2 regions of the Shewanella amazonensis SB2B genome follow, and region 1 is predicted to be linked to the other one. Evidence: predicted binding sites of a transcription regulator. Region 1 holds the regulator's gene; the other holds the start of a gene.
The links. Region 1 encodes MetJ, which represses methionine synthesis genes. Its sites were predicted from a motif close to TAGACGTCTAGACGTCTA; they were not measured.
Positions count from the first base shown of each region.

Region 2: the regulator MetJ is predicted to act here: its motif matches at 12,273-12,290, upstream of metH (methionine synthase).

Region 1 is NC_008700.1:3,756,655-3,771,578, reverse strand. Features, by position in the region: gene SAMA_RS16570 (tetrathionate reductase family octaheme c-type cytochrome) at 1-1,274, opposite strand, end outside; gene SAMA_RS16565 (DUF3373 family protein) at 1,363-3,102, opposite strand; gene SAMA_RS16560 (c-type cytochrome) at 3,240-3,569, opposite strand; gene phsA (thiosulfate reductase PhsA) at 4,192-6,474, shown strand; gene SAMA_RS16550 (4Fe-4S dicluster domain-containing protein) at 6,488-7,054, shown strand; gene nrfD (NrfD/PsrC family molybdoenzyme membrane anchor subunit) at 7,057-8,043, shown strand; gene SAMA_RS16540 (conjugal transfer protein TraF) at 8,182-9,375, shown strand; gene SAMA_RS16535 (sulfite exporter TauE/SafE family protein) at 9,397-10,134, opposite strand; gene metJ (met regulon transcriptional regulator MetJ) at 10,199-10,513, opposite strand; gene metB (cystathionine gamma-synthase) at 10,728-11,888, shown strand; gene SAMA_RS16520 (bifunctional aspartate kinase/homoserine dehydrogenase II) at 11,902-14,295, shown strand; gene metF (methylenetetrahydrofolate reductase) at 14,470-14,924, shown strand, end outside.
Region 2 is NC_008700.1:939,407-954,330, reverse strand. Features, by position in the region: gene SAMA_RS04045 (flavin prenyltransferase UbiX) at 1-120, opposite strand, end outside; gene mpl (UDP-N-acetylmuramate:L-alanyl-gamma-D-glutamyl-meso-diaminopimelate ligase) at 166-1,542, opposite strand; gene SAMA_RS19740 (hypothetical protein) at 1,796-2,386, shown strand; gene SAMA_RS04030 (methyl-accepting chemotaxis protein) at 2,440-4,080, opposite strand; gene cobO (cob(I)yrinic acid a,c-diamide adenosyltransferase) at 4,697-5,296, opposite strand; gene SAMA_RS04020 (cobyric acid synthase) at 5,318-6,826, opposite strand; gene cobU (bifunctional adenosylcobinamide kinase/adenosylcobinamide-phosphate guanylyltransferase) at 6,830-7,375, opposite strand; gene SAMA_RS04010 (adenosylcobinamide-GDP ribazoletransferase) at 7,372-8,154, opposite strand; gene cobT (nicotinate-nucleotide--dimethylbenzimidazole phosphoribosyltransferase) at 8,168-9,202, opposite strand; gene SAMA_RS04000 (FecCD family ABC transporter permease) at 9,212-10,237, opposite strand; gene SAMA_RS03995 (ABC transporter ATP-binding protein) at 10,252-11,067, opposite strand; cobalamin riboswitch at 11,167-11,318, opposite strand; gene SAMA_RS03990 (histidine phosphatase family protein) at 11,400-12,119, opposite strand; gene metH (methionine synthase) at 12,401-14,924, shown strand, end outside.

The DNA of each region.
Region 1 (14,924 bases):
TGGCAGGCATTACACTTGAGGGCTTCCTCTTTTTTTGACACCATGTGGTTGATTCTCCACCACATTTCAGTTGGCGCAAAACCATATTCGCCGCTGTAAGCAATCCCCTTGGCCTTCAGCGTCGGGTTGGCCTCCATCCCCAGTTTTGCCGCTTTATCCCAGTCAAACTCGGTCCAGTAGCCGCCGGCACCGTAGGTTTTGGCTGTGGCAAGAATATTGTGTTTCTTGTCATAGATTTGCTTACCTGTGTGCACCTTGAAGGGGTAGATTTTTGCGCCCGCATCCTGAATATCCCCGAGAGGATAGGAAAGACGGGTCACTTCATCGGCCTTGATGGGGTCGCCAGCCATGTAGGCACCGGCTTTGCCGTTGTACCAGGCGTAAGCGGGCTTAACCATCTTGCCCCAGGTGAAGCTGCCTTTCTTCTTCTGGAAGGTCTTGCGGCCGTACTCGTCCAGGGTTTCTTCCCTGTCCTGACCCGCCGTTGACCAGTCCCAGCTCATCTTGGTCGCTTCATTACGGGCGAAGAAGGGGATGTGGCAGGTCTGGCAGGCCACAGTGGCTGTGTGTTCGTTGATTTTCTTGTTTTTGTGCGGTGCGCCTTCGTGGCAGTTTTCACAGCCAATATGGTCGATACCACCGGGAGATACACCCATGGCATTACCGCTGATGGCGTGGGACTCAGTGGTATGGCAAGCCTGACATTGGAAGTCGTTGCCATCTGCATCCATGTGCACATCGGTGGCTTTGTCGGGGTAGGCCATGGAAGAGTCCAGATCCCCGTGTTTCACCGCATCACCGCCGCCACCGTAGAAGTGGCAGCTGCCGCAGTTGTCGCGCACTGGCTTACCGACATTTTTGGCTACCTTCTCCAAATCCACCTTGGCCAGTGGCTCACCGGCGCCTGCGGGATCTTTAATATAGGTGCCTGTGGTGTCGTGACACACCAGACAGTCCACTTTGGAAGCGTCGGCAAAATCAAAGCTACTGTCCTTCCAGCCGTAACCCGCGTGACAGCTGGTGCAGCGTGGCTCGTTACCGGCGATGGAAGTACAGAAGTTGTTGATGGCGTTCTTCTTTCCCCGCTCAACTGTGCGACCGGGCAGCTCCTGGGTCAGGCTCCAGCTCCAGTGGGAGGTTTTCATAAAATCGTGGGCCTCATCTTCGTGGCACGCCAGGCACTGCTGGGTCACCTCGGTACCTGAGGCGAAGGGGCCTTCGATGGCTTCCTTGTGGGGATTGTCGGCCATCGCCAATCCGCTGCCCAGCAGCATCACGCCGGACAGGGGGGCAAGGGCCCATTGGGAGAAAACTGTTCTCATGGTCAAACTCCTGCCCCGGCAGTGCCGGGGCTTTGAGAGGTTAGAACTTCACTGTGAGTGAGGCGTTGAGGTCCACGGCGGTATCCACCACGGGCAGCAGGGACACGGCGCTGCCTGCCATTACGTCATCCACCTTCACTGGTGCACCAACCGGGGTGCCAGAGCCGGTGTACTCATAGTCGTAGTAAAGGCCAGCGAGCTTGATAAACATCCGGGGATTGACCTCGAACAGGTAGTAGGCCTCGACCACATGGCCACGGGTGGCGAGCTTGCTGCCGATGGGGTCGTCCTGGGCCTGGGTGAAGGGACTCCAGTATTTGGAGCCGTAGTTATACTCGAGACCAAACTTGCCGTAGGGGGCGGGCATTTGCATGCCGATATAGACGCCGTAGCCGTCGTGGGCGGCATCACTCTCGGCGGCCAGCGGCACCATCATCAGCTCGCTGCCATCGGCACTGAGTTTGCCCGTAAAGGTCGCGTCGGTGAGCAGGCCGCCAAACATGCCTGCATTGCCGTTTGACTCGGCGCGGGTCCAGCCCAGTGACGCAAAGGCTTTAAAATCTTCATCAGATTCATACACGTAGCCCAAGCCACCCAGGAACATGTCACCAATCACACCGCTGGGTTGTACCCGGGTGACAAAGTTGAAGCTGTCGAACTTTTGCATGTCCTGATACATGGTGGGGGCGAAAATGGCCGCCAGTTCGTTGGGGAAGGCCATGGAGCCCTTGAAGCCATCGTTGATGTCCTTGGCGCCGAACAGGGTCAACTGCACGAAGTGGTTACCATCGTTGATGACGTCGATGTTGAAGCCGCCGAGGTGGGTGTCTTCGGTTACAAGGTTGCCAAACAGTTCGCCATTACCCCACTGGGACTCAAAACCCTGGCCATAACAGAAGCGTACGACCTGGCCTTCGATGCCGGTGATTTCACCCAGGTTATAACCCAGGGTGGCGCCATCGAAGTTAAAGTGCACCAGATGGCCGGAAGGCGTGCCGCCGCGCTGTTCATTTTCGCGGATATTTGAAGGAGGGCCATAGGTGGATGGACGACGGCCGATAGACAGATAGAACTCGCTGCCACCGATGTTTTTCCAGTCGAAATAAGCACGTTCTACCCGCAGCCAGTCACCGCTGGTGTTGCCGGAATTGGTACCGTCCATGGAGAAAGAACGCCAGGAATCGAATACCTGCACACCGGTAGAGTCGCCCCAGTTTTTGTACATGGACAAACGCCCGGCAAAGTTCACGTTTTCCCATACATTGGCTTTGATATCGAGGCGCAGACGGGTGGTGTAAAAGAGGTCGTTGTCGATATCGTAGGTGTTTGTGCTGCCAAGGGCCCAGGGCATCACACCGGAGAGTTGCCCACCCATAAAGGCGGCGGCCATATCCGGGTTGGCGGCCATCATCTTGCCAAGGGGGGAGGTCGGATCCATGGGATCGCCGTATTCACCGGCCATGGCACGGCGGCCGAAGTCATCAAAGTTCATCTTGATGCCGGGGTTCCAGGTGACATCACGGTAGTGCAGCGAATGCACCTTGGTGCGAAAGTCGCCACTGAAGGTGATTCTGTCCAGTGCTGTGTGGCGTTCGGTTTTATTGACTCGGGTATCGAGGTCTGCCAGTTCTTCGGACAGTTCATCGATTTTTTGTTGCAGCCGCTCGATTTTGGCCTGGTCGCTATTTGCGGTGTTGTCAGCGGCCAACGACTGAGAGGTGAACAGTAAGGGAGTAAATCCCAGTGCACTTGCCACTGCCAGAGAGATAAGGGTACGCATACTCACGCTCCTGACCGGTCGCGCCGGTCGAATTTGGGTTGTAACAGGCCCTGGGGTTTGCCCCATGCATCCCGCAACCCGGGAAGTTTTTTCTGGTGTTTGCCCGTTATTGTCGGGCGAGGCTTATCCGCTTGGGGTTAGCCGCAGGTCTGCGGTTGGTCCGAGTCGGCAGCGTGGTCATAGAGAAACTGCTGTACGTCTTTCAGTTCCTGCTCAGACAGCTTTTGGAATACTTCGGGTTTGCCCTTGTGCATATCCTTTTCGAAGAATCTGTCCCATTGGGCCATGGTTTTGCTCATGGGGGTGAGTTCACCGGCTGCGTCACCTTTGCTGTGGCAGGTTTTGCATTCTTTCTTGTACAGGTGTTTACCTTTCTTGGGATTACCGCCATCGGCTGCCATAGCGCTGCTGCCGAGGATCAGGCCAAGGAGCAGTCCAAGGCCAATGGAGTGGGTCGTTTTCATCATCATCTTCCTTTCGCGGGTTGGCTGGTTTTCTTCCCTGAACGGGGAGCCGGGCTCCCTCATTTCCTGTTGGCTAAAATTTAACAAAGGACGATAAGGAGAAATTTGAAGTGGATCAGATCCATGAAATTTATCTAATTGATAAAAATTTCATTGAAAAAAATCTAATGAATAGTTGGTAATGTTATGAAAAATAGTGATTTTAAATATTAACGATCACTAATTTATGGTCGGAAACACTGGTTAACAGTGTGTGATCTATGTGACGTTTTTGAATATCATGCTCCACTTAACTACCTCTTTAGGGGTGTGTTGGCGTCGAATTCACTGCTTTGTCGGTCCTGTTAATGACTTCTAATTGGGCTGTCGGATTCAATGAGCCACCGCTAACGAGAGTCAATCTATCCTGTGTGGTGTCAAACCCGCTTTCTCCAGGGGGGCTGTTTACAGCGGCCCGGACTTTTAGTGTTGCCTCCATCACAAAGGGGGGCGCTATGTGGTTTTCCACAATATCCCTGCCAACACGCCCTGCCGACAATGGCATTAGCCGGTGAATGCCCGTCATTCGCCACAGAAGAACGATAACGCTAATCCCATTCTGCCCTTTGGGCATTTGGAGGAAACCATGATAGAGCTCTGCAGGCGCGACTTTCTCAAAGGTGCAGGTGCGGCCGGGGCGGGGTGTGCCCTGGCCACAGCGCTGCCTGGGACGCTGGCGGCCATGGGGGCCCAACCCCTCAGTGGCAGCGAAAAAGCCATTCCGAGTATTTGTGAAATGTGCTCCACCCGTTGCCCGATTTCGGCAAGGGTTTTGGATGGCAAGGCCGTGTATATCGAAGGCAACGCAGCAGCCAAGTCCTTTGGCGGCAAGGTATGTGCCCGGGGCGGTGCCGGCCACAGCTTGCTGTATGACCCACAGCGGCTGGTAAAACCCCTGAAACGCGTCGGCGAGCGCGGTGAAGGTAAGTGGCAGGAAATCGAATGGAGCGAAGCCTACGGCATTCTTGCCCAGCGGCTCGAACAAATCCGCCGCGACCATGGCGCCGAAACCGTGGCCTTTTCATCCAAATCGGGCTCGCTGTCGGGGCATCTGTTCCACTTTGCCAAGGCCTTTGGCAGCCCCAATACGTTTACTCACGCAACCACCTGCCCCGGCGCCTATGTGGTGGCCGCTAAGGCCATGTTTGGCGGAAAGGTGAAGCGGGATTTGGGTAATTCCAAATACATCATCAACTTCGGCCATAACCTTTACGAAGGCATCAATATGTCCGAAACCCGCGCCATGATGAAGGCGCAAACCGACAAGCGCGCCAAGCTGGTGGTGTTTGAGCCGCGCTTCTCCATCGTGGCCGATAAAGCCGATGAGTGGTATGCCATCCGTCCCGGCTCTGATGTGGCCGTGGCGCTGGCGCTGTGCCATGTGCTGATTAGCGAGAACCTCTACGACAAGGCCTTTATCGAGCGTTACGTGGAAGGCTTCGAGGCCTTTGCCGCCGAAGTCAGCGCCTATACCCCCGAGTGGGCAGAAACCATTTCCGATGTGCCCGCCCAAGACATTCGCCGCATTGCCCGCGAATTTGCCAAGGCCGCGCCCCATGCGGTGGTGGACTTTGGCCACCGTGCCACCTTCACCCCGGAAGAGTTTGATATGCGCCGGGCCCTGTACGCGGCCAACGTACTGATTGGCAACTTTGAGCGCAAGGGCGGTATCTACTTTGGCCAGAAGGCGGCCGGGTACAACAAGCTTGCAGGAGAATCCGTGGCGCCTGTGTTGGGTAAGCCCGGCGTGGCCGACATGCCCAAGCCCACAGCCAAGCGTATCGACCAGATGGATGAGCAGTACGCCATGATGTGGAGCGAGGGCGGCATTTATCAGTCGGTTATCGATGCCACCCTGGAGGCCAAACCCTACCAGCTGCGCGGCTGGGTAATGTGCCGTACCAACCCGATGCAAACCATGACTGACCGCGCCAAGGTGGTTGAGTCGCTGAAAAAGCTCGATTTTGTGGCCGTGGTGGACGTGTATATCAGCGAAACCGCCGCCTGGGCCGATTTGATTTTGCCCGAGTCCACCTACCTTGAGCGCGATGAGGAGATCAGCGACAAGTCCGGCAAGAGCCCCGGCTACTACGTGCGTCAGCGGGTGGTGGACGTGATTGGCGATACCAAGCCGTCATGGCAAATCTTCCGCGAGCTGGGTCTTAAGATGGGCATGGACAAGTACTACCCCTGGGAGACCATGGAAACCCTGCAACTGCTGCAGGCCAACAAGGATGTGGCGCTTTTGAATCACATCAAGGAAAAGGGCTTTGTCAGCTATGGCAAGCCGTTGATGCTGCGTGAAAAATCCATGGTGCAGGAGTTTGTGACTGCCTATCCAGGCGCCCATGTCGCGGATGAGGACGGCAGTTACGCCAGCCTGCTCAAGTTCAAAACCCCCAGCGGCAAGATAGAACTGGTGAGCCCCAAGGTGGAAGCCATGGCCCCGGGCCGCGGCGGCATCAAGTACCGGCCCGTGACCTTAAAACAGCCCAATGAGCTCTACTTCATTCAGGGTAAGGTGGCGGTGCACACCAATGGTGCCACCCACAATATCCCTATGCTCGCCAATCTGATGTCGGACAACGCCGTGTGGGTGCATCCCAGCACAGCCGAGGCGCTGGGTATCAAGGATGGTGATGCTATTCGGCTTAAATCCAGCGTGGGCGTGGAAGAAGGCAAGGCGCTCGTCACTAAGGGCATTCGCCCGGATACCCTGTTTGCTTACATGGGCTTTGGCTCGAAAAACCGTGAGCTGGTGCGTGCCTCCGGCAAGGGGATCCACTGTGGAAACCTGCTGCCCAATATGACGGCGCCTGTCTGCGGCATGAACGTGCACACCACGGGTGTGATCCTGGAAAAGGCATAAGGGGGCCCGGACTATGAGCAAAAGATACGTAATGGTGCACGACGAGAACAAGTGCATCGGCTGTCAGGCCTGTAGCGTGGCTTGCCGCAGCATTAATCAGGTACCCGATGGCGTAAGCCGCTTGCAGGTGCGCATCGAAGGCCCCTTTGGTGAGGCGCCCCATTTGCACTTCAAGTACAACCGGGTGTCGTGCCAGCAGTGTGAGGATGCGCCCTGCGTCAAGGTGTGTCCGACCGGCGCCGCTTACGTTGGTGACGATGGCATTGTGTCCATCAAGGCCGAGAAGTGCGTGGGCTGCATGTACTGCGTGGCCGCCTGCCCCTACAAGGTGCGCTTTATGAACCCTGAAACCAGGGTGGCGGACAAGTGCAACTTCTGTAAGGAAACCCGTCTTGCCCGGGGTGAACAGCCCGCCTGTGTCACTGTATGCCCAACAGATGCGCTCTGTTTCGGTGATGCAGCTGACCCTGCCAGCGAGGTGTCCAAACTGCTTGCCACCAAGGTGAGTTATCAGGACAAGACACATCTTGGCACCAAACCCAGGCTGTACCGTATTCCAGCCAAGCGTGGAGGTATCTGATTATGAACAATATCTGGGGTGATATGAGTCAGTACGACGGCATTACCTGGCATTGGGTGATTGCGGTGTACCTCTTTATGGCCGGTTTGTCGGCGGGCAGCTTGTTGATGGGGATTGGTCTGCGCTGGTATCGTGGCCAAACTCAGGGCAGTAGCCAGAGCCGTGCTGAAAGCGCCGTGCTCAAAGCCGCCGCCTTGATTGCGCCCATCGCCATTTGTCTTGGGATGCTGTGTCTGGTGTTTGACCTGACCAAACCGTTCCACTTCTGGCTGATTTTGATTAACTACAACTTAAGCTCGGTGATGTCGATTGGGGTGATAGCGCTCCTCGCATACATTCCGCTGACCTTTGTCTATGCGCTGGTGGTGCTCAAAGATGAGCTGCCAAAGTGTGGTTTGGGCTTCCTGGGCGGCCTCGCCGATAGCCTCGGCAAGCTTCGCGGCATGCTGGAAGGAGCGCTCTTTGTGCTGTCGCTGGTGGTGGGGGCCTATACAGGTTTCCTGATTTCCGCCATGAACGCCTATCCCATGCTCAATACCGCGGTGCTGCCTGCGCTGTTTTTGGTATCGGGTTTATCGGCGGGTGCGGCGGCCAACAGCCTGCTGGCGGTGACGATGTTTGGTGGCGATAAGCATAGCCCCCAGGCTTCCGGCTCCCGCTCTGGTGGCTTCTCTGGTGACCTTGAGCGTCAGCACGCCTTCGAGCTGCCGGTGATGGGCATGGAAATGCTGTTCCTGTTTATGCTGTTTACCGCGCTGTATTTCAAAGGTGGCGCGGCGGCAGCGGCGCTGGCATCGATCTCTGGCGGACTGTGGGCAGCTGTATTCTGGATTGGGGTAGTGGCTATCGGCTTTGGGGTGCCACTGATGATGCGCCTCAGTGGTAAACACGGCCGCAGCGCCATGGTCACAGCGGCCTGCGCGAGCCTGATTGGGGTGCTGGCACTGCGGCATTTTATCCTTTACGCCGGTCAATCTTATCTGTCTTGATTACTCTAATCGATTAGCCCAAAAAGCCCGCATTTGCGGGCTTTTTTTTAGATGATATTTCAGCGCGTTGTTCCACGCTGAACTAAGCTTTTAAAAGATTGTTGCCGGGTCAAAAACAGAAAAATCAGGGAGAACAGGATGAAGATGAAACTCATCGCCGCCTCGTTGGGGCTGATACTCTGTCCGTACAGCTTTGCTGCCCAGGATGTGTTTGAAGCCAGAAGTGACGCCCTGGGCGGCACGGGTGTGGCGTCGGCCAGTTTGGAGGCGGCTCCCTGGATGAACCCGGCGCTCCTGTCTTTACCCGGTTATACCGAAGGAGACTTTGGACTGCTTATTCCTGTGCTTGGTGCAGAGGTCTCTGATCAGGACAATATGACCGACAAGTTCGACACCCTCGAAGATAATTACGACGGCCTGGACGGCGCAATCGACAGAGGGGATGTGGATGCCATCGATAGCTTTCGTCAGGCCTTGCTTGGTGATTTACGTGGGCTGGATGGCAATACCGCGTACGCCTCTGCAGGCATAGGGTTCAGCTTTGCCATGCCCACCAAAGGAATCAGCTGGGGTATTTATTACCGCAGTTACCTCGATGGTATTGCCTTGGCGGACATCAGCGATGCGGACATCCAGCTTCTGGAAGCCCTCGACCCACAGGCTCCGCCGGCGCTGGACGATTTAACCTCCCAGGGGCGGGTGATTGCCGGCGCTTCATCTGAGTTGGCGCTTTCGGTCAGCTTGCCGTTATCCATAGTCAATATGCCCGTTACCGTGGGGTTGACTCCCAAACTGCAGCGGCTCGACAGCTTTAATTATGCGGTCAGTGCCAACAATTTCGATGCCGGTGATTTCGACAGCGACGATTATCGCAACGATGATACGGGCTTTAACCTGGATGCCGGTATTGCCATGATGCCCATGGACGGATTGACACTGGGGCTGGTGGGCCGGAATTTGATTGAGCGTGAGCTGGATACCGTAGAGTCAGAAGGGGTCAGTGCCATTTATCGGGCAGGTCCCATGGTCACTTTTGGCGCCGCGTTTCAAAGTGGCAATTGGCAGCTGAGTACTGACCTGGATTTAATGGATAACGAGAAGTTTGTTGGTCTTGAGGGTACCAAATATTGGCGCTTGGGAGCCGAATGGCATGCGCTGGATTGGTTGTCACTGCGGTTGGGTTACCGACAGGATCTCAATGACATGACCGCCGATATCTATTCTTTCGGTACCGGTTTTCAGATAGGTTCAGGATTCAAGCTGGATTTGGCCGGTATGTGGGGAGATAAAGACACAGTGGGTGCCGTGCTGCAAAGCTCCTATCACTTTTAAGCCTGCAGCACCTTTGCCGCATTAACTTGCCAGCAAAACCACCAGTGACTTGGCCGCCAGCACCAAAGCACTGATTGAGCAAAGAACCAGAGTCGCGACTCTGGTTTTTTGCTTATCGACCCGCCCAAGGAGGCGACCTGCTACCCAATAACCGCAAAATACCGCGGGCAACAGGATGACTGACCATTGGAGCTGCGACACAGTTACCAAACCGGCAAAGGCCAGGATACTCAAGGCTATCAATGAGCTGAAAATAAAAAATGCCGACAGGGCCGCGCGGAATTTATTGGGGTCTTTACCGGCCAGCAGAATCGCCATTGGTGGGCCGCCAATGGCGGCTATGGTGCCAAAGATACCGGACACAGTGCCAGCGATAAACAGGGTCAGGCGATTAATGGGCGCGCTGATTTTCATCAGGCTCAGCATCATGGCCAGCGCCACAATCACGGCTATGGCGAGCCCCAATATGGATTGAGGTGCCATGAGCAGCAGACTTGCACCCAGAATACCCCCCGGAATGCGTCCAAGCAGGGCATACTGAAGACCGGCAAACTCCAGGGCGCTGCGCTCTCTGAGCAAAGTGAGCAGGGCGATGGAGAAGCCCATCAGAATAACGGGCACGGGCACCAGTTCGGGTTCAACCAGATACAAGAGCGGGCTGGCCACCACGGCAAGACCAAAGCCAATCAGGCTTTGAATCAGGGCACCGCTGAAAATAATCAGCAGGGCAAGGCCCAGGGTGATGAGGTCGGGAAACATCAAAAGCGACTCCAAAAACGACACAAGGACCCGTTCGGGTCCTTGTGATATACAGCTGGGAGAGTTATTCCATGTCTTCCCATTCGATGCCCATCTCATCCATCAGTTTTTTCGCCTCTGATGGGATGGAGTCGGGTTTGTCCTTGGACAGATCATCGTCGTTTGGCAGTGGCTGGCCGGTGTAAGCATGCAAAAAGGCTTCACACAGCAGTTCACTGTTGGTGGCGTGACGAAGGTTGTTCACCTGGCGACGGGTACGCTCGTCAGTGAGGATCTTCAACACTTTTAAAGGAATAGACACGGTGATCTTTTTCACTTGCTCATTCTTTTTGCCGTGCTCAGCATAGGGGCTGATGTAATCGCCATTCCACTCAGTCATTGACTCACCTGTTTATTCCAAAATTCGCAGCAGATTTTAAACCCTTACAAACTACAGTCAAATTATTGCTGCGAAATCACCCCAAACATCAATAGATTTTCTTACGTTTAGACGTCTAAACGTCTTTATGCCTATTGACCTGTTGCCGGTGCTTAGGTAAATTTAGCCATCCAGACATCTTTATTTCCGTGCGGTAACATCGGAGGAGTACAAAATGACACAGCGCAAAGCAGCCACCATCGCGGTGCGTCAGGGCATAGAGAGCGATACCCAGCATGGTGCCGTGGTTCCTCCCATTTATCTGTCGACCAATTACTCCTTCGATGGCCACAAGAATCCGCGCAAATTTGACTATAGCCGCTCGGGTAACCCGACCCGCTGTATTCTGGGCGAGGCGTTGGCCGAGCTGGAGCAGGGTGCGACCGGCATTATTACATGCACAGGTATGGCTGCCATCACGTTGGTGACCAGCCTGCTGGGACCGGACGATCTTCTGGTAGTACCCCACGATTGTTATGGCGGCAGCTATCGTCTCTTTACCAACCTCGCCAAAAAAGGTGCCTTTAAGCTGGCTGTGGTCGACCAGACAGATGATGCAGCGCTGGCGGCGGTAATTGCCCAAAAGCCACGCATGGTGTGGCTTGAAACCCCATCCAACCCGCTGCTGCGGGTAGTGGACATTCAGGCCATCTCTGACGCCAGTCATGAAGTTGGCGCTCTGGTGGTAGTGGACAACACCTTCCTGTCGCCCATCTTGCAGCAGCCACTGCTTTTGGGGGCCGACATAGTGATCCACTCCACCACCAAATACATTAACGGTCACAGCGATGTGGTCGGCGGCGCCGTGATTGCCAGGGATGCCGAGCTCGGTGAAACCCTGCACTGGTGGTCCAATACTCTGGGACTGACCGGCAGCGCCTTTGACAGCTATCTTACCCTTCGTGGTATCCGTACCCTGGCTGTGCGGGTACGTGAGCATCAATCCAATGCGCAGCGCATAGTGGACGTGCTGAAGAACAGCCCCCAGGTGAGCAAGGTGTATTACCCCGGTCTTGCAGACCACCCAGGCCATGACATAGCCGCACGGCAACAAAAAGGCTTTGGCGCTATGCTGAGTTTTGAACTGGTGGGCGGTGAAAAAGAACTGGTGGCTTTCCTCGACGCATTACAGCACTTCAGTGTGGCCGAAAGCCTGGGAGGTGTTGAGTCGCTGGTTGCCGTGCCCGCTACCATGACCCACAGAGCCATGGTGCCAGAAGCCCGCGCCGAGGCCGGAATTAAAGACACCCTGCTGCGACTGTCGGTGGGGATTGAAGATGCAGAAGATTTAGTGGCCGATATCCAAGCCGGCCTGGCTGCCGTGGCAGCCTGTTGAATAGGAGTCAGTGATGGCGCGTTGTCATTTGCATAAGTTTGGTGGCTCCAGTTTGGCGGATGCCGATTGCTACCGCCGCGTGGCCCATATCCTGTTGACCCAGGGCCACAGCGACGATCTGGTGGTGGTATCAGCCGCCGGTAAAACCACCAACTTTTTGTATAAGCTGCTTTCGCTGCGTGATGCCGGTGAGTTGTGGCAGGAAGAGTTACAGGTACTGATTAGCTATCAGCAAAACCTGATTGAACAGTTACTCAGTGCCGAGCAGGCTCGCTATCTGCGTGAGCGTCTGTCGACCGACAAGGCTCAGCTGGTCAGTCTCCTGTCATTGGCGACTCTGAACGATTATCAGACCAGCCATGTGGTGAGCTTTGGTGAGCGTTGGTCCGCCAGGTTGATGGCGGCACTCTTGCGTGAATCCGGCGTGGCGGCAAGCCACGTGGATGCCTGCAGCATACTGGTGGCAGATGAAGGCGCCGTGCCCAATATTCGCGAGCAGGAGTCCCGCGAAAAAGTAGCTGCCATGCTGGCCGAACATGAAAACGAACGCATTGTTATCACGGGCTTTATCTGCGCCAATCCGGCCGGTGAAACCCTGTTGCTTGGGCGTAACGGCTCTGACTTTTCCGCGACCCTGATAGCCAGTCTGGCAGATATCGAACGGGTCACCATCTGGACTGATGTGGAAGGGGTGTTCAACGCCGACCCGAATAAGATAAACGATGCCAAGCTGCTCAAGAGCATGTCACTGGCGGAGGCCGACCGCCTGGCGCGTTTGGGTTCTCCTGTGTTACACAGCCGCACTTTGCAGCCCCTGTTCAACACCCAGGTGAGCATGGCAGTGCGCTCAAGCTACGCGCCTCATACCGATTTTACTCTGGTTGCTCCAACCAGCTCTCAGGCCAGTGCCCCGGTTGTCACCAATCTGAGCGAAGTGGCGCTCTTTAGCCTCACCACCCAGGCAGACACCGATGCCCTGTTGGCAACATTGTCTGCCTCTGGCTTAACGCCGTTGGCAAGCTGGCAGGGTTCCAGGGGTGGGCTGGAACTGGCCTATACTCCGGAAAATCTTAAGCAGGTCAGCGCCTTTTTAAAGGCGAACGCCGAGGCATATGGTCTGGGCGATGTTTCCATCAGCAACGATTTTGGTTTGGTGGCACTGGTGAGCGCCGATGCGGTACTGTACCGCAAGAGTTTTGCCCGCCTGCTCAGTCGCGAGGCCAAGCCTTTGTATCATGATACCCTGAGCCTGGTGACTCTGGTGCCAAAGGCGCAGGTGAACCTGCTTACGCAAAAGGTGCACCGCCGCTGCGCCGGGCCACGCAAGCGTATTGGCGTCATTCTCCTTGGTGTTGGCAACATCGGCGAAGCCTGGGTAAGCCTGTTTCGCCGGGCCCAAAGCAGTCTGTGCCGTGAGCTGGAGGCGCGGATTGAACTCGTGGGGCTGGTCAGCTCTTCCCGCGCCTACATCAACAATGCCGGTGTGCACCTGGAGAACTGGAAAACCGAATTTGAGGAGTACGCCACCGACTGGCAGTACGGGCAGTTGTTCGAAGCCTTATCGACACTGAATTGCGATGAGCTGGTTGCGCTGGACATCAGTGCCAGTGCCAGCCTGACCTTGCAGTACCCGGAGTTTTTTGCCCGTGGTATTCATGTGGTGAGCGCAAATAAGCTGGCCGGTTCTGGTCCCTTGCCCTTTTATCGCGATCTCAAGCAGCAGTTGGGTAACCGTCGTCTCTATTGGCGCTACAACGCCAGCTGCGGTGCCGGTTTGCCGGTGCAGCATGCGCTTAACGATTTGCACAACAGTGGCGACAGCGTAGAAGCCGTGGGCGGGATATTTTCCGGTACTCTCTGTTGGCTTTTTGAACACTATGACGGTCAGCGTCCTTTCTCTGATTTGGTCATTGAGGCCCGCGGCCTGGGTATCACTGAGCCGGACCCGAGGGACGATCTTTCCGGTCGTGATATGCAGCGCAAGCTGCTCATCCTTGCGCGGGAAATTGGCCTGGATCTGGAGCTGGATGATATTCAGGTCGAGTCTCCTGTACCGCCGCATCTGGCGGAGCTGACGCTGGATGAGTTTCTTGCCCGCATTGATGAACTCGATGCCCCCATGGCGGATGCCTTGGCGGCTGCCGCAGCCGAGGGCAAGGTGCTGCGTTATATCGCTGCGCTGGACAGAGCCGGTGGTCAGTTAATGGCACGGGTAGGGTTGCAGTGGGTCGACAAAGCCCACCCTTATGCCAATCTCACCCCGGGCGACAATGTGTTTGTCATTCGCAGTACCTTTTACCAGGGTAATCCTTTGATTATCAGGGGGCCCGGTGCCGGTCGTGAGGTAACAGCCGCGGCTGTTCAGTCAGATCTGGTGCAGATCTGTCGGGATCTCTTGCAGGATTGATTTTATAAGATATTGAATAACAGGGACTCTTTTGAGTCCCTGTGTTTTTTCCGCCTTCTGCTCGCAAAAAGGGCAAGATCGGGCCATTTTTTAACTTGACTTAGTGACGGGAATCTCTAGTATATGGCCATATAGACGTCCAAACGTCCATTTGAAAAATTGAGGGAGTTATCAATGGCATTTCATCACGCACAACACGCAAACTCACTGAACCAGAATCTGGCTGAGGTTGGCGATATCAATGTGTCATTTGAATTTTTTCCGCCCTCAACTCCTGAGATGGAAAAGATCCTGTGGAACTCCATCCGCCGCCTCGAGCCGCTGAATCCCAAGTTTGTGTCTGTAACCTACGGTGCCAACTCGGGTGTCCGTGACCGCACCCACGGTGTGATTGAGCGTATCCAGCAAGAAACCCAACTGGTTGCCGCCCCGCACCTTACGCTGGTGGATGCCAGCGATGAAGAGTTGTTGGCCCTGGCCAAAAATTACTGGCATCAGGGCATTCGCAATATTGTTGCATTGCGTGGTGACTTGCCTGCCGGCAGCCCCAAGCCAACCCGCTTTGCCGCCGATCTGGTGCGTTTGCTGAAGAGTGTGGCCGACTTTGATATATCGGTGGCAGCCTATCC
Region 2 (14,924 bases), 1.5 Mb from region 1:
ACTGGAAATCATTAAAAACACCCGGTAATCGGCTTCAAGCAAGCACTTTAGCAGCTTAAGACCGTAGGGCGCGCCGGAGGCGCCCGTCCAGGCGAGGCTGATGCTGTTTACCTTTGGCATCAGGGGCTGGTGTTCATTCATCTTGATTCACGTCTCTTTAGCAGCTCAGACAGACTCGGCAAATCTGGCGGCAATGGCCGCCTTCAGCTTGCCATGGATCCCCCCGAAGCCGCCGTTGCTCATCACCACCAGCTGGTCACCGCGCTGAACTTTGGCGGTCACCTTGGCGACTATGCTGTCGATATCATAGTCCACATCTACCGGCAGCGGGGCCTGGGCCATGGCATCACGGATATCCCAGCCGATATTGTCGGCCTGATAGAGGAAGGCCTCGTCGGCCAGCGCCATAGACAAGGCCAGGGTGTCCTTGTGAACACCGCGTTTCATGGTGTTTGAGCGGGGCTCGAGCACCACAAAAATACGGGCATTGCCCACCTTGGCCCTGAGCCCCTTGAGAGTGGTTTCAATGGCCGTTGGATGGTGAGCAAAGTCATCGTACAGGCTGACACCGCCTACCTCACCAATCAGCTCCAGCCTGCGTTTGGGCGGCATAAAACCGCTGAGGGCCTCAATAGCCGCCGCAGGGGCGACCCCCACGTGGCGCGCCGCAGCAATGGCCATGACCGCGTTTTCCATGTTGTGGTTGCCGATAAGCTGCCAGTCGAGCACGCCCTGAACTTCGCCGCCAAACAACACTTCAAATTTATGGCCATCGGCTGCCAGCGGCCGCACCGACCAATCGGCGTCCGCCTGATGGCTAAAGGTTTCCTGCTCGCTCCACAGCCCCTTTTCGATAACCTCGGCCACCGCTTTGCTGCCTTTGGGCCAAATCACCTTGCCACAGCCGGGCACGGTGCGGATGACATGGCTAAACTGGCGTTGAATGTCGGCAAGCGAGTCGAAAATATCGGCGTGGTCAAACTCGAGGTTATTGATAACCAGGGTTTTTGGTTGATAGTGAACAAACTTGGAACGCTTATCGAAAAAGGCGCTATCGTACTCGTCGGCCTCAACCACAAAGAAGGGGGAATTCCCCAAACGGGCTGATACGCCGAAGTTTTGTGGTACGCCACCAATCAGGAACCCCGGCTCATAGCCGCAGTGCTCCAATACCCACGCCAACATGCTGGAGGTGGAGGTTTTACCGTGGGTACCGGCCACCGCCAGCACCCAGCGACCGGGCAGTATGTGATCGCGCAGAAATTGTGGCCCGGAGGTGTAGGCCATGCCCTTGTTGAGCACGGCTTCCACGCAGGGATTGCCCCGGCTCATGGCATTGCCAATCACCACCAAATCCGGTTCGCTTTCAAGCTGCACAGGGTCAAAACCCTGAATGAGTTCAATACCCTGCTCTTCGAGCTGAGTGCTCATGGGCGGATACACGTTGGCATCCGATCCTGTGACCTTGTGTCCCATGGCCCGCGCCAGCAGCGCCAGACCACCCATAAAGGTGCCGCAAATCCCGAGAATGTGTACGTGCATAGGCTCCTGCCAATTCAGGTACGGAAACCATACCCAAAAGAATTGAAAAATCAGCGGCTATTGTACCTTCGCCTCCCCCCAAAGGCGAGCTTGGCTCGGTCAGTGGCCTTGACCCTCAGCACAAAAAAATTTCGCCGCCCGGCCCCATGGCAGGGCCTGTCGCGCAAGGCTAGAATGCTCGCCGGTTTGCCACCCAAAGTTCACCCAAGGTGCGTAGCCCCAAGCCCCCAACCCCTATCGGAATCCTTATCCCATGTTGTCTCACTCGTTTCGCCCGTGGGCCACAGCCCTGTTGTGCACACTGTTTTTGCAGGCCTGCGTTGCCCCCATGTTGCTGCTGTCCCCCCAAAGCCAACTGCTGTGGGCACTCATGAAACCCCTGGTGGGGCTCGATCCCAATGAGGTCAACCTGCTGCAGCAGCCCATGATAAAAAGCCGACTTGAGCCCCTCCTTGGCGAGCATTACGGCACTGCCGTGAGCCTGCTCCAAACCGCAGATGAGCTGCAACAGGAAGGACCACTGTTTTATCTGGTATCCCGCTACACGCCTGTGCCCGAGATGGCCGAAAAAGCCGGGTTTGTGTGGAACAGCGATACCAACCAGATGGCAGTAATGCTGATTAAGGGGGATGTGACCCAGGTCTTCGCCGAGCCACTGCAGCAGGCCGTTCAGGGCACATTGGTTTCTCAGATGCCCGTTTGGCCGACCGCCCTGGAACCCTTTGCACAAGGCGCAGGATCACTGAATCAGAGCCTGAGTGACGCAGAAAAGGACGCCGCTAAAGCGATACCAACGGCACTTGCCCCCGTGGCGCCCTCGGCTGCGGTCACTGGACGTCAATAACAAGAAAGGCCCTCTCAGGAGGGCCCTTTTCTGACAACTGCCTTACGCAAGAGTTACACCAAAAAGCGCCCCACATTACCCGACAGCCCTGTACCAATCTGGGCAATTTCGTCGGCCGCCTCCCGGGTACGCCTGACAACACCGATACTCTCTTGAGAAAGCAGATTCAGTGAGCTGATGTTCTGATTGACCTCATCCACCACCTTGCTCTGCTGCTCGGTAGCGGTGGCAATCAGATAAATCAGATCTTTGGTGCGGGACACTGCCTCATCCACCTCTGCCAGGGCTTTGGTAATGCTACCCGAGGCGTCAACCACTGAATCCACCTGACGGGTTCCTGAGTCTATCGCCGACACGGCTTCGCTCACCCCCGACTCGAGCCCGGCAACCATTCGCTGAATATCCTCTGTGGATTGCTGGGTACGACTCGCCAGAGTTCGCACTTCGTCTGCCACCACGGCAAAGCCACGGCCCTGCTCACCGGCCCTGGCCGCTTCGATGGCGGCATTTAGCGCCAGCAGATTGGTCTGCTCGGCAATGCCGCGGATCACATCCAGCACAGTAACGATTTGCTTGGATTCGGAGGCGAGGTTCTGAATCACCTCGCTGGCATGGGACACCACACCGGCCAGTTGCTGTACCCGCTCAACGGATTGGCCCACCACGGCATTGGACTCTTTGATAAGATTATTGGCGTGCTCGGTATCGCTGAGGGCATTTTGCGAGCTTGACGCCACTTCATGCACCGCATGACTCAATTGATGCACCGCCGTGGCGATTTGCTCCAGATTGGCATTTTGTTCGGTGGAGATTTTTTCGCTTTCTTTGGCTGAATGATTCAGTCCGGTCACCCTGGCATCCAGTGAAACCGCATCGCTTTTGATGGTTCCTATCAGTTGTTGCAGCTTCATCATCAGGCCATTGAATGTTCTGGCGAGCAGTGACAACTCGTCACGACCACTGTCATCGAGTCTGCCACGCAGATCCCCTTCCCCATCACTGATGGCGGCTATCATGGTATCGAGCTGTTCCACCCGGGAAGTTACCAGCCTTGGGCCATAAACCACACTCACAATACTGGCCAGTATCACCAAAATAATTATGCCAAACAGCAAGTTGATGCCGCGCTGGCTGGCAATCAGTGCCTCACTGGTGACTTCATCGGCTTTGTTTTTTACCCACTCGCCGGTTTTGTCGTAGTGTCCGCGCAATGCCTTGAACAGTGGCATTACAACCTCGTCGTTATAACTGGCTGCTGCGACCGGGCTTTGGCTGTCGACCATGGTGAACACCTGAGTGGCCGCGTTCAGCCAGGCGTCGTATTCGCGCTGAAACTGGGCTTTGTTGCTCTGCAGCTCAGGGTAATCCTTCAGCAGGCTCAGCACCAACGCCATCCTGTCCAGCGCCTGCTGGGCATTTTCATCAAAATCCTGACGGTATTTATCCCCACCGGACTGCCCCAGCAAGCGGTGCTGCACATAACTTTGGCTGGCTGTGAGCGCCTGATAGAGATCCCGGTCGGCATTCAACCCCGCGTCCACCGCTGACAGAAAGGTCGTTGCCAGCTCCTGCGCATCGGACGATAACCGCTTGGCATTTAGAATACTGACTACGGCAATGGCAACCGTCATGACAACGATGATTATCAAGGGGATAGAAAACTTGGTTCTGATGGTCAACTCGTTGAGACGCATACACTTCTTCCTCTGCTTGCTGCCCCCTGCATCCGGCTAAGCCCCTAAGGCGTCGCCTTCGCGGGGAAGGATGCTTTCTGAAAAATGTAGCACACAGAGATGAAGTCGCCGACGGTTATGACACCAAAACGACAGTCACTACGCTGGCATCAGCTTTCAGGGGACTCAACGGAAAATCAACGCATTCTGTAAGCTGAGTGCGTGACGGACAACGCCGTCATGGCCGGGAGCCATGGGGAAACATTCGGCTCAGTGATTGGTGTTTTTGGTAAAGCTACCAAACAGCGACAGCCCTGAGCTGTAGTAGCGCTGCGGATGGGATGGCACAGTGATGGCAATGACGTTAGCCCCGACAGCAGGCAGCTGATTTCAACGTGATCTCGGCTGTGGCAAAGCGGTCAAAAGATTTCAGCCCCTGAGCGTACGTTCAGTACCTGACGGGGTGAAATCTTGCAGACAATTCCGACACACTCGTCGTCCACGGGAAAACGTCAGCACAGTGATTGGTGTTTATGGCAAAGCCGCCGAGCGGCGACAGACCTGAGCGTAGCAGCGCTACGTGATGGAATGGCGCTGTGACGGCAATACCGCCAAAACGCCAATCACGCAGCTGAAATCAATAGTCAAAGCCAGGTTGGGCTTTTACGCCTGATTCAAACGCATGCTTCACACACTCAATCTCACTCACGGTATCGGCAAGCTCCAGCAGCTGCCGGTGGCAGTTACGCCCGGTAACAATCACGTGTTGATGACGCGGTCGATTTTTCAGGGCAGTTAACACACGCTCCAAATCCAGATAGTGGTAGCTCAGCATATAGGTGAGTTCATCCAGCAGGATAAGGTCCAGACTTTCATCCCTGAGCCAGGTCTCGGCCACGCCCCAGGCTTTTTCGGCGGCCGCGGTATCGGTTTCACGGTTTTGGGTCTCCCAGGTAAAACCTGTGGCCATGACTTCAAAAGGCACGCCCACACGTTCAAGCAGGTTGCGCTCACCGCAGTCCCAACCGCCCTTGATAAACTGTACCACGGCGGTCTTTTTACCGTGGCCAACGGCGCGGGTGACAGTGCCGAAACCGGCAGTACTCTTACCCTTGCCATTGCCTGTGATCACCATGAGCACGCCCCGCTCAATCGTTGCGGCAGCCACCTTGGCATCCACAGCTTCCTTGACCTTTTGCTGCCTTGCCTTGTGGCGCTCAGCCTTGATTTCAGTCATCAAAATATCCTGATAGCGTCATTAAAAGAGAGAATTGAGCCGGGCCATATCCAGATGCTCAGCCAGGGTATCGGCCAGCCGTTCGAGCTGCTGTTCTCTGTGCTCTTCCAGCGAAGTGCCCCGGGCCGCACCGCGATAACCAGCCCAGGCAAGCACGGCATCCAGCGCCGCTGGGGTATCGAAAATGCCGTGAAGATAACAGCCAAAGATGGCGCCGTCGTCGCTGATGCAGCCCCGGTCACTGGCAGGATTACCAGTGTCGTCCACCAAAAATAAGGGCCTGGAAAGCTGGCCAAGCACTGTGGTACGGCCACAGTGAATTTCATAGCCTTTAACCGCTACAGCCTCCTCGCCAAGGCTAAGCTCACCCGAGACATTGGCCAGCACCTTGCTGCCTTCAAGCTCGGTAATCAGGGGCAAGAATTCCAGCGCGTCACTACTGCCGGGCGTATCTTCTACACCGTCGGGATCATCAATTTCTATCCCCAACATCTGATAACCGCCGCAAATGCCCACCAGCTTGCCACCGTATCTCACATGCTTTCGCAGGGCACAGTCAAAGCCTTTTGTCTTGAGGCATTCAAGATCGGCACGCACATTCTTGCTTCCGGGGAGTATCACAAGGTCGGCTCCCTGCAGCGCATCTGGGCTGGCGTGCTGAATATCAAGGTAATCAAAATCCACCCCCGGATGCAGTCGCAGCGGGTCAAAGTCGGTGTGATTGCTGGTACGCGGATACACCAACACCCTCACCCGAAACCGGGCCCCGGAATCGGCACCGGCCTGCTGGTAGGGCACCAAGGCATCTTCGGCGTCCAGCAACAGATTATGTAAATAGGGCACCACACCCAGCACGGGTTTGCCGGTATGGGCCTCAAGCCAATCCAGCCCAGGTTGCAGCAGGTTGATATCACCGCGAAAACGGTTAATCACAAAGCCCTTGATACGCGCCTGCTCAGATTCAGACAAGAGCGCCAGGGTCCCAACCAGCTGGGCAAATACACCGCCCTTGTCGATATCGGCCACCAAAATCACCGGGCAGTCCACCGCTTCGGCAAAGCCCATGTTGGCGATGTCGTTTTCCCGCAGGTTGATTTCGGCAGGGCTGCCGGCGCCCTCCACAAGAAGATAATCGAAAGACTGCTTGAGGCGATTGTAAGATTCCAGCACCGCCTCGATGGCAATGGCCTTGTATCCCTTACCCTCGGGACCGAAAAAAGCCGATGCTTCGAGGGACGTGAGCGCCTTGCCGTGTACGATAACCTGCGCCCGGGTGTCTGAGCCCGGCTTGAGCAATATGGGATTAAAATCGGTATGGGGTTTCAGCCCACAGGCGGCCGCCTGCAACGCCTGAGCGCGGCCTATCTCGCCACCGTCTTCGGTCACTGCACTGTTGAGGGCCATATTCTGCGGTTTGAACGGTGCGACCTTCAGGCCTTGTCTGGCGAGCAGGCGACACAACCCGGCGACCAGCGTGGTTTTACCGGCATCCGAGGCCGTGCCCTGGATCATCAGCGTAGAAAAGCCCATAGGTTATGCTCCCACTTCAGCGTTGACGGCTATGCCTTTCAGCGCCAGTGGCAGCCCGGCCACCACCAGAGTCACCCTGTCTGCGATAGCGGCAATGGCCTGATTGAGCCAACCCGATTCGTCCACAAACTGGCGACTGAGTTCACCCAGGGGCACTATGCCTGAGCCCACTTCGTTACTGACCAGCCACAGCTGGCCACGAAAATCCGCAACGGCTGTCAGCAGCTCATGGCGGGCCTCGGCCATCTTCTGAGGATCTGCCATCAGGTGATTGGTCAGCCATAAAGTCAGGCAGTCTATCAATACCGGGCGCGTCTCCCCGGACAGGGCATTGAGCTGCGAAGCCAAGTCCAGCGGGGCTTCGATAAGTTGCCACTGGCATGATGCCTCTGCCCTGTCTCTTTGATGACGGGCGATACGGGCCGACATCTCATCATCCCCCGCCGTGGCCGTGGCAAGATAAATGCCCTGAAGTGAAGCCCGGGCAATCTGGGTCTCGGCAAAACGACTCTTGCCACTGCGGGCACCACCGAGAACCAGATGGATCATGACTGGCTCCAGAGCAGTAAGAGCACCAGATAGACCACCAGTTCGAGAATCTGCTGACAGGCACCAAGCGTGTCGCCCGTATAGCCGCCGATATGGCGTGACTGCCAACGGGCAAGCAGGCTGCGGGCCACAAAGAGGGTAACGAGTATCACCAGGGTTGCGCCCACACCGGTGAGCAGCAGGCAAATCACCCCGGCGCTGAGCACTAAAAACAGCACTTCATCCCAGTGCATCGACTGAGCCAGCGGCTTGGCTTTGCTCTCTGCATCTTCTCGCACATAGGTATGGTTGAAAATGATACTGGCGGCGAAGGCACGGCTTAAGGTATGCCCCAACACCAGGCCACCGGCAACACTTGAAACTGAATAGAGTGCCAGTTCGCTTAACAGCTGAAACTTCAGCAGCAACGCCAACATCAGCGCCAGTGAACCATAGGAACCGACCCGGCTGTCTTTCATGATTTCGAGCTTACGTTCCCGCTCGAAGGCACCGCCAAATCCGTCTGCGGTATCGGCAAGGCCATCTTCATGGAAACCGCCGGTGAGCAAGACGGTGGCAATCATGGCCAGCACCACGGCCACCGAGGCAGGAAAGATAAACTGGGTCAGGTAAAACACCAGGGCAGCAATCAACCCCACCAGAGTGCCCACCAGGCCAAAGTAACGACTGGCACGGTTTAACCCTTCGCCGCTGTAATCGAGTTTTACCGGCACAGGAATGCGGGTAAAAAAGGTGAGCGCCAACAAAAACAACTCAAGTTCACGCTTAAAGGTCGACATAACTGCTCCCGCCCTAAGGCGTTACATCTGTAATTCCGGCGTCGCTGAAGCTCGCCATCTCACGATAAAAATTGGCCGCTGCCTGCACCAGTGGCAAGGCCAATGCCGCCCCTGTACCTTCACCGAGACGCATATCCAGGCTCAGTAACGGCTCAGCCTCCATATGCGCCAGCATCAGCCCATGGGCACGCTCTGCCGAGCGATGAGCAAAGATAAGATATTCACGGCTTTGGGGGAACATCTTCACCGCTGCGAGTGCGGCCGTGGTGGCAATAAAGCCGTCCACCAACACGGGGATCCCCAGCTCAGCCGCTCCGAGGATGGCGCCGGTCATCTCGACTATTTCAAAGCCGCCCACACAGGCAAGGACAGACTCCGGGCTGGTGAGCATATCCAGGTGCAACAAGAGCGCCTGCTCCACCAGCATCTGCTTGCGCTTAAGTGTGGCCGCGTCCACGCCGGTACCGCGGCCAACACAGTCTTTGGCTTCAAGCCCCATCAAGGCTGCCATCACTGCTGCGGCGCTCGAGGTATTGCCTATTCCCATTTCCCCCAGTCCGATGAGATTGGTGCCTTCGGCGTGGTGCGAGCGCACCCTTTCACGGCCAAAGGCCAAGCCATGCTCAACCTGTCCAAGGGTCATGGCGGCGCGCTTGTGAATGGGGCCCGTGCCTGCGCCGAGGCGACAATCTGTCACGCCCATTTCCCTTGGCGGTGCGCTGAGCATACCGGCGTCGATGATTTCAAGCTGCCAACCGAGCTGGCGGCAAAACACATTGATGGCGGCGCCCCCGGCGGCAAAGTTGGCCACCATCTGGCCGGTTACCTCCGGCGGTGCAATGGATACACCGGCACTGGCAATACCGTGGTCGGCGGCAAATACCAACATGGCAGGCCGGCCAATTTCCGGCGCCTCACCCAAAAGCCTTGCCAGGTGCGCCGCCAGAGGCTCCAGCGCCCCAAGTGCACCTCTTGGCTTGGTTTTATCGTCGATGCACGCCTGGATTTGCTCATCCCGTTCGCGGCTGACGGGAGCTATATCAAACATCCAATATCCTTATTCACTCCTGCGGCCAAAGAGCAGCATCAGGAAAAACACACTGCCAACCACGGCAGTAATCACCCCCACAGGCAACTCCTGCGGCGGCAGTAAACTGCGGGTCATCACATCAACCCACACCATAAAAAGCCCACCCAGCATGGCCACAATCAGCAGCGACTGGCTGCCCGGAAACAGCAATCTGGCGATGTGGGGGATCATCAGTCCCACAAAACCAATGCCGCCACAGCTGGCTACCAGCACGGCGGTCATCAATGAGCACATCAGCAAACTGATAATGCGAAGCTTAGCCACTGAAACGCCCAGGGCGTGGGCGGTTTCATCACCGGCGCTGAGTGCAAAAAGCTGGCGCCTGACCAGCAGCAAAAAGGCCACAAATCCGCCAAACACCAACCAGGGTAACCAGAGCAGATCCCATGCTGCACGGGCAAAGCTGCCCAGACTCCAGAATATCACCGACGCAGTTACCTGGGGGCTTGAAAAATATAGAAGCAAACTGCCAAGGGCGCCGAATAAAAAGGAGGTGGCGACCCCGGAAAGCAGCATTCGCTCAACCTGGCTTTGCAGCCCAAAGCCACTGAGGGTAAGCACCACCAATACCGAGGCACTAGCACCGATAAAGGCCCCCAGCGGCAGACCGATGGCGAGCAGTACCCCATGGGTAATTCCAAGGCTGAGTACCACAATTGCCCCCAGGCTGGCACCGGCACTGATCCCAAAAAGATAAGGGTCTGCCAGCGGATTTCGGGTCACCAGTTGCAGCGCCCAGCCAGACAGCGCCAATCCGGCGCCGCACACAAAGGCCAGGAGTATGCGCGGCAACCTCAGCTCCAGCAGGATACGGCTGTCGAGGTAGGCCACATCGGTGGGACGCTCGCCAATGAGACTATGCAGGTAGACCGACATGGCCTCACGAAAGCTGATATCCACGGCACCAAAAATACTGGCCAGCACAGGCGATAACAGACAGGCCAGAATAAGCGCCAGCACCATCAGCTCCCGGCGACCAAGGGGGGTTAACATGGCTTTTAGGGCGGTCACAGGCTCACCTCTTCTTTTTCTTGGGAGGCGGTGCGGCCGTTATAGCCATAGTAGTAATGGATGAGCGGGCGACCATGCTGGGGATGAGGCTTAACTGTAGTGCACACCCCAAATACCGAAGCAAGCATGGTCTCGGTAAGCACCTCAGCAGGCGAGCCCGAAGCCTCAAGGCGGCCACGGGACATCAGCAGCAGTTCATCGCACAGGGCACTGGCCAGGTTCAGGTCGTGAATGGTGCAAATCACACAGATATCCAGGCGCTTGAGAAGTTCCAGCACTTCGATTTGAAAACGCACATCCAGGTGGCTCGTGGGTTCATCCAGGATAAGAAACTGCGGTTTTTGCACCAGCGCCCGGGCAATGAGCGCCCGCTGTTTTTCACCACCGGACAGCTTGCCAAAGGGTTGGCGGCCGTATCCTTCGAGCCCGACTTCCGCCAGCGCGGCCGCAATATTCACCTTATCGGCGGCGCTGTCGGCAGCAAGCCAGCCCTTGTGGGGGATAAGCCCCATGGCAACCACGGCCTCGGTTGAGAGATCAAACAGCGCAGGCAATTCCTGAGGCACCACGGCAACAGCGCGGGCAAAGCTGCGCCGGGAATAGAGATGAATATCCTGACCATTGAGCAGTATGGTGCCGCTGTCCGGGCGAATAAACCGGTACAGACAACGCAGCAAGGATGACTTTCCGGCACCATTGGGGCCAATCACCCCGTACATGCCGTTTCCGGACAGGGCAAAGCTCACGCCGTCCAGCAGCGGCCGCTCAGCTACCCGCCAGCAGAGGTTGCTGACTTCGATGGCCGGGGTCATGGTGTGACCCCATACAACAAGTGCCCGGGTTCCCACTGGGGAACGGGCATGGCAATGTGGCTCATATCACTCCACCGGGTAACCCGCCCGGACAGGGAAAATAAAAGAGGCACAGGGGCAGGTATCCTGACTCGGGGTATTCCCCCTCACAGTTGCGGGCACAGTCCGGGCTGATACCTTATGGTATGTCCCCGGTTCCCTTTTCATGTCGGGTTGGCTTGGCCCCCGACACCCCTGGCGTGAATGACCGGAGCAATAACTCCGGCCCGCAGATTATCAAACCTTTCACCGACCTGGTAAAGGGCCAAAAGACTTGGTTAAGCGCAATACCCTCAGCCGCCCCAGAGTAAACGCCCCTGCCAGCCGCTGTCGGTCCAATACCAGCGGGTGTGCACCCGGGCGCCGTAATCCAGCTCCAGCGCCCGATAAAAACCCGCTGCCCGCTCTGCCCCCAAAATAGCGGCCATCAAGGAGCGGATAACGCCGCCATGGGTCACCACCCACAGCGGACTGGCATCATTAAGCGGCGCCTGTGCCAGCAGCCCTTGCAGGGCATCGGCCACCCTGGCCTCAAAGGCAAGCATGGGTTCGCCGCCCTCGGGCGTTATCGCCCAGGGGTCTTGCCACCAGGCTTCCATGGGAGCCGTCTGCCAGAGCTGTGCTATGGGCTGACCATCCCAGACACCAAAATCCATTTCGGTCAGTTGCGGCTCGATAAGTATGTCTGGTGGATTAGCCTCGGGATGGGCGGCCTGTATTTCTGTCCGCAAGGCTTGTGCAAGCCGCGCGCAGCGCTGCAAGGGCGATGAGATGATTCTGGCAGGTACCGCCATGTCACGGGCCTTATTGGCAATGGCGCTGAGGGCACTTTCACTGGGCAGGGCATCGCTTCGGCCCCGCAGCACGGCGCCATCTTCACACTGACCATGGCGCCAGAAAATAATGTCCCGGGACGGCATCTCCACATGGCTGTTGTCGTCACGTGCATCACCGTGAACTTTGGCGTTGTCCTTTTCCGCAGCTACCACAGCATCCGTATCTTGCCTGTGCATCTTGCTCCACCCCGAGTTTACATCTGCGTCCTGTAGCGGCCTCTTTCTGGCCATACCCCGACCGAGTACTGGCATCAGCGCCTCGCTTGTACCTGAGCCACTCACTTGTCACTGAACCGCTCGCTTGCCCCGAAAGCCAAGTTTCGCGTATTATGGACGTCTATACGTATAAATGTCCAAATCAAATTAAGCGGGCGCCGTTCCGGTTTTACCTTTCCAGCGGCATCAACCCGGCTTAGGCTACACAGGACAGTCACTTTTTGTACTTTGCAGGTGTTTTTATGGCAACTCCAGTGTTATCCCAGGCGACCAAGGCGCTTGCCCAGAGCCGTCAACAGCGACTGAACGAGGATCTCTCCACCCGCATTCTTATCCTCGACGGCGCCATGGGAACCATGATCCAGGGCCACAAACTGGAGGAAGAACACTACCGCGGCAGCCGCTTTGCCGACTGGCACTGCGACGTTAAAGGCAATAACGACCTCCTGGTACTCACCCAGCCAGAGATAATCAAGGGCATCCACCGCGAGTATCTGCTGGCCGGTGCCGATATCATCGAAACCAACACCTTTAACGCCACCACTGTGGCCATGGCCGACTACGACATGCAGTCGCTCTCGGCCGAGATAAACCTTGTTGGTGCCCGCATCGCCCGTGAAGTGGCCGATGAAGTGGAGGCCCAAACCGGCATCCCCCGCTATGTGGCCGGGGTACTTGGCCCCACCAACCGCACCTGCTCCATCAGCCCGGATGTGAATGACCCGGGCTACCGCAATATCCACTTCGATGATCTGGTAACCGCCTACCGCGAGTCCACCGCAGCCCTGATTGAAGGCGGCGCCGATATCATCATGGTGGAAACCATTTTCGATACCCTGAACGCCAAGGCGGCGCTGTTTGCCATCGAATCCATCTTCGATGAGGTTGGTCTGCGCCTGCCGGTGATGATTTCCGGCACCATTACCGATGCCTCCGGCCGCACCCTGACCGGCCAGACCACCGAAGCCTTTTACAATTCGCTGCGCCATATCAAGCCCATCAGCATGGGCCTTAACTGTGCCCTGGGGCCAAAAGAACTGCGCCCCTACGTGGAAGAACTCTCGCGCATCAGCGAATGCTATGTGTCGGCCCACCCCAACGCCGGTCTGCCGAACGAGTTCGGTGGCTACGATGAAACGCCAAAAGAAATGGCCGACATCATAGTGCAGTGGGCCATCGAAGGCATGCTCAACATAGTCGGCGGCTGCTGCGGCACCACCCCGGACCATATCCGGGTTATCCGCGAAGCCGTTGAAAAGCACGCGCCGCGCAAGCTGCCTGAGCTGCCGGTGGCCTGCCGTCTGGCTGGGCTTGAACCGCTCACCATCAGTGCCGACAGTCTCTTTGTAAACGTGGGTGAGCGCACCAACGTCACTGGCTCAGCCAAATTCCTGAAGCTGATTAAAGAAGGCCAATACGAGACCGCGCTGGATGTGGCCCGGGATCAGGTGGAAAACGGCGCCCAAATCATCGACATCAACATGGATGAGGGCATGCTGGACGGCGAAGAGGTGATGACCACCTTTTTGAATCTGGTCGCCTCCGAGCCTGAAATCAGCAAGGTGCCCATCATGATTGACTCCTCCAAGTGGGAAGTCATCGAGGCAGGCCTTAAGTGCGTGCAGGGCAAGTGCATCGTTAACTCCATCTCCCTCAAAGAAGGTGAAGCCAAGTTTATCGAGCAGGCCACCCTTGTGAAGCGCTACGGCGCCGCCGCCATCATCATGGCCTTCGATGAAACCGGCCAGGCCGACACCCGCGCCCGTAAAATTGAAATCTGTACCCGCGCCTACCGCATTCTGGTCGATAAAGTCGGCTTCCCGCCGGAAGACATTATCTTCGACCCCAACATTTTTGCCGTGGCTACCGGCATCGAAGAGCACGACAACTACGCGGTGGACTTTATCGAGGCGGTGCGCGACATCAAGGCCACCCTGCCCCATGCGATGATTTCCGGCGGCGTGTCCAACGTGTCCTTCTCGTTCCGTGGCAACAACCCGGTGCGCGAGGCCATCCACGCCGTGTTCCTCTACCATGCCATCAAAGAAGGCATGGACATGGGCATTGTGAATGCGGGGCAACTGGCGATTTACGATGACATTCCGGCCGAGCTTAAAGAGCGGGTCGAGGCCGTGGTGCTTAACCTGCCCTGCCCGGTGGAAGACTCTACCAACACAGAGCAACTGCTTGAGATTGCTGAAAAGTATCGCGGCGGAGGTGGCAGCGGCGCCGGTAAAAAAGAAGATTTGCAGTGGCGCAGCCTGCCGGTGAACAAGCGCCTTGAGCATGCGCTGGTAAAAGGCATTACCGAATTTATCGACGCCGACACCGAAGAGGCCCGTCAGCAGGCCACCCGTCCGCTGGATGTGATTGAAGGCCCGCTGATGGACGGCATGAACGTGGTGGGCGATCTCTTTGGCGAGGGCAAGATGTTCCTGCCCCAGGTGGTTAAATCCGCCCGGGTGATGAAAAAGGCCGTGGCCTACTTAAACCCCTTTATCGAGGCCGAAAAGGTCGCCGGCCAGAGCAACGGCAAGGTGCTGATGGTCACGGTAAAAGGCGACGTGCACGACATCGGCAAAAACATTGTTGGCGTGGTGCTCGCCTGTAACGGCTATGAGGTGATTGACCTGGGCGTTATGGTGCCGGTGGAGAAAATCGTCGAAGTCGCCAAAAAAGAGCAGGTCGACATTATCGGCATGTCGGGGCTCATTACCCCAAGCCTCGATGAAATGGTGCATAACGTCAAAACCTTCGAGCGTGAAG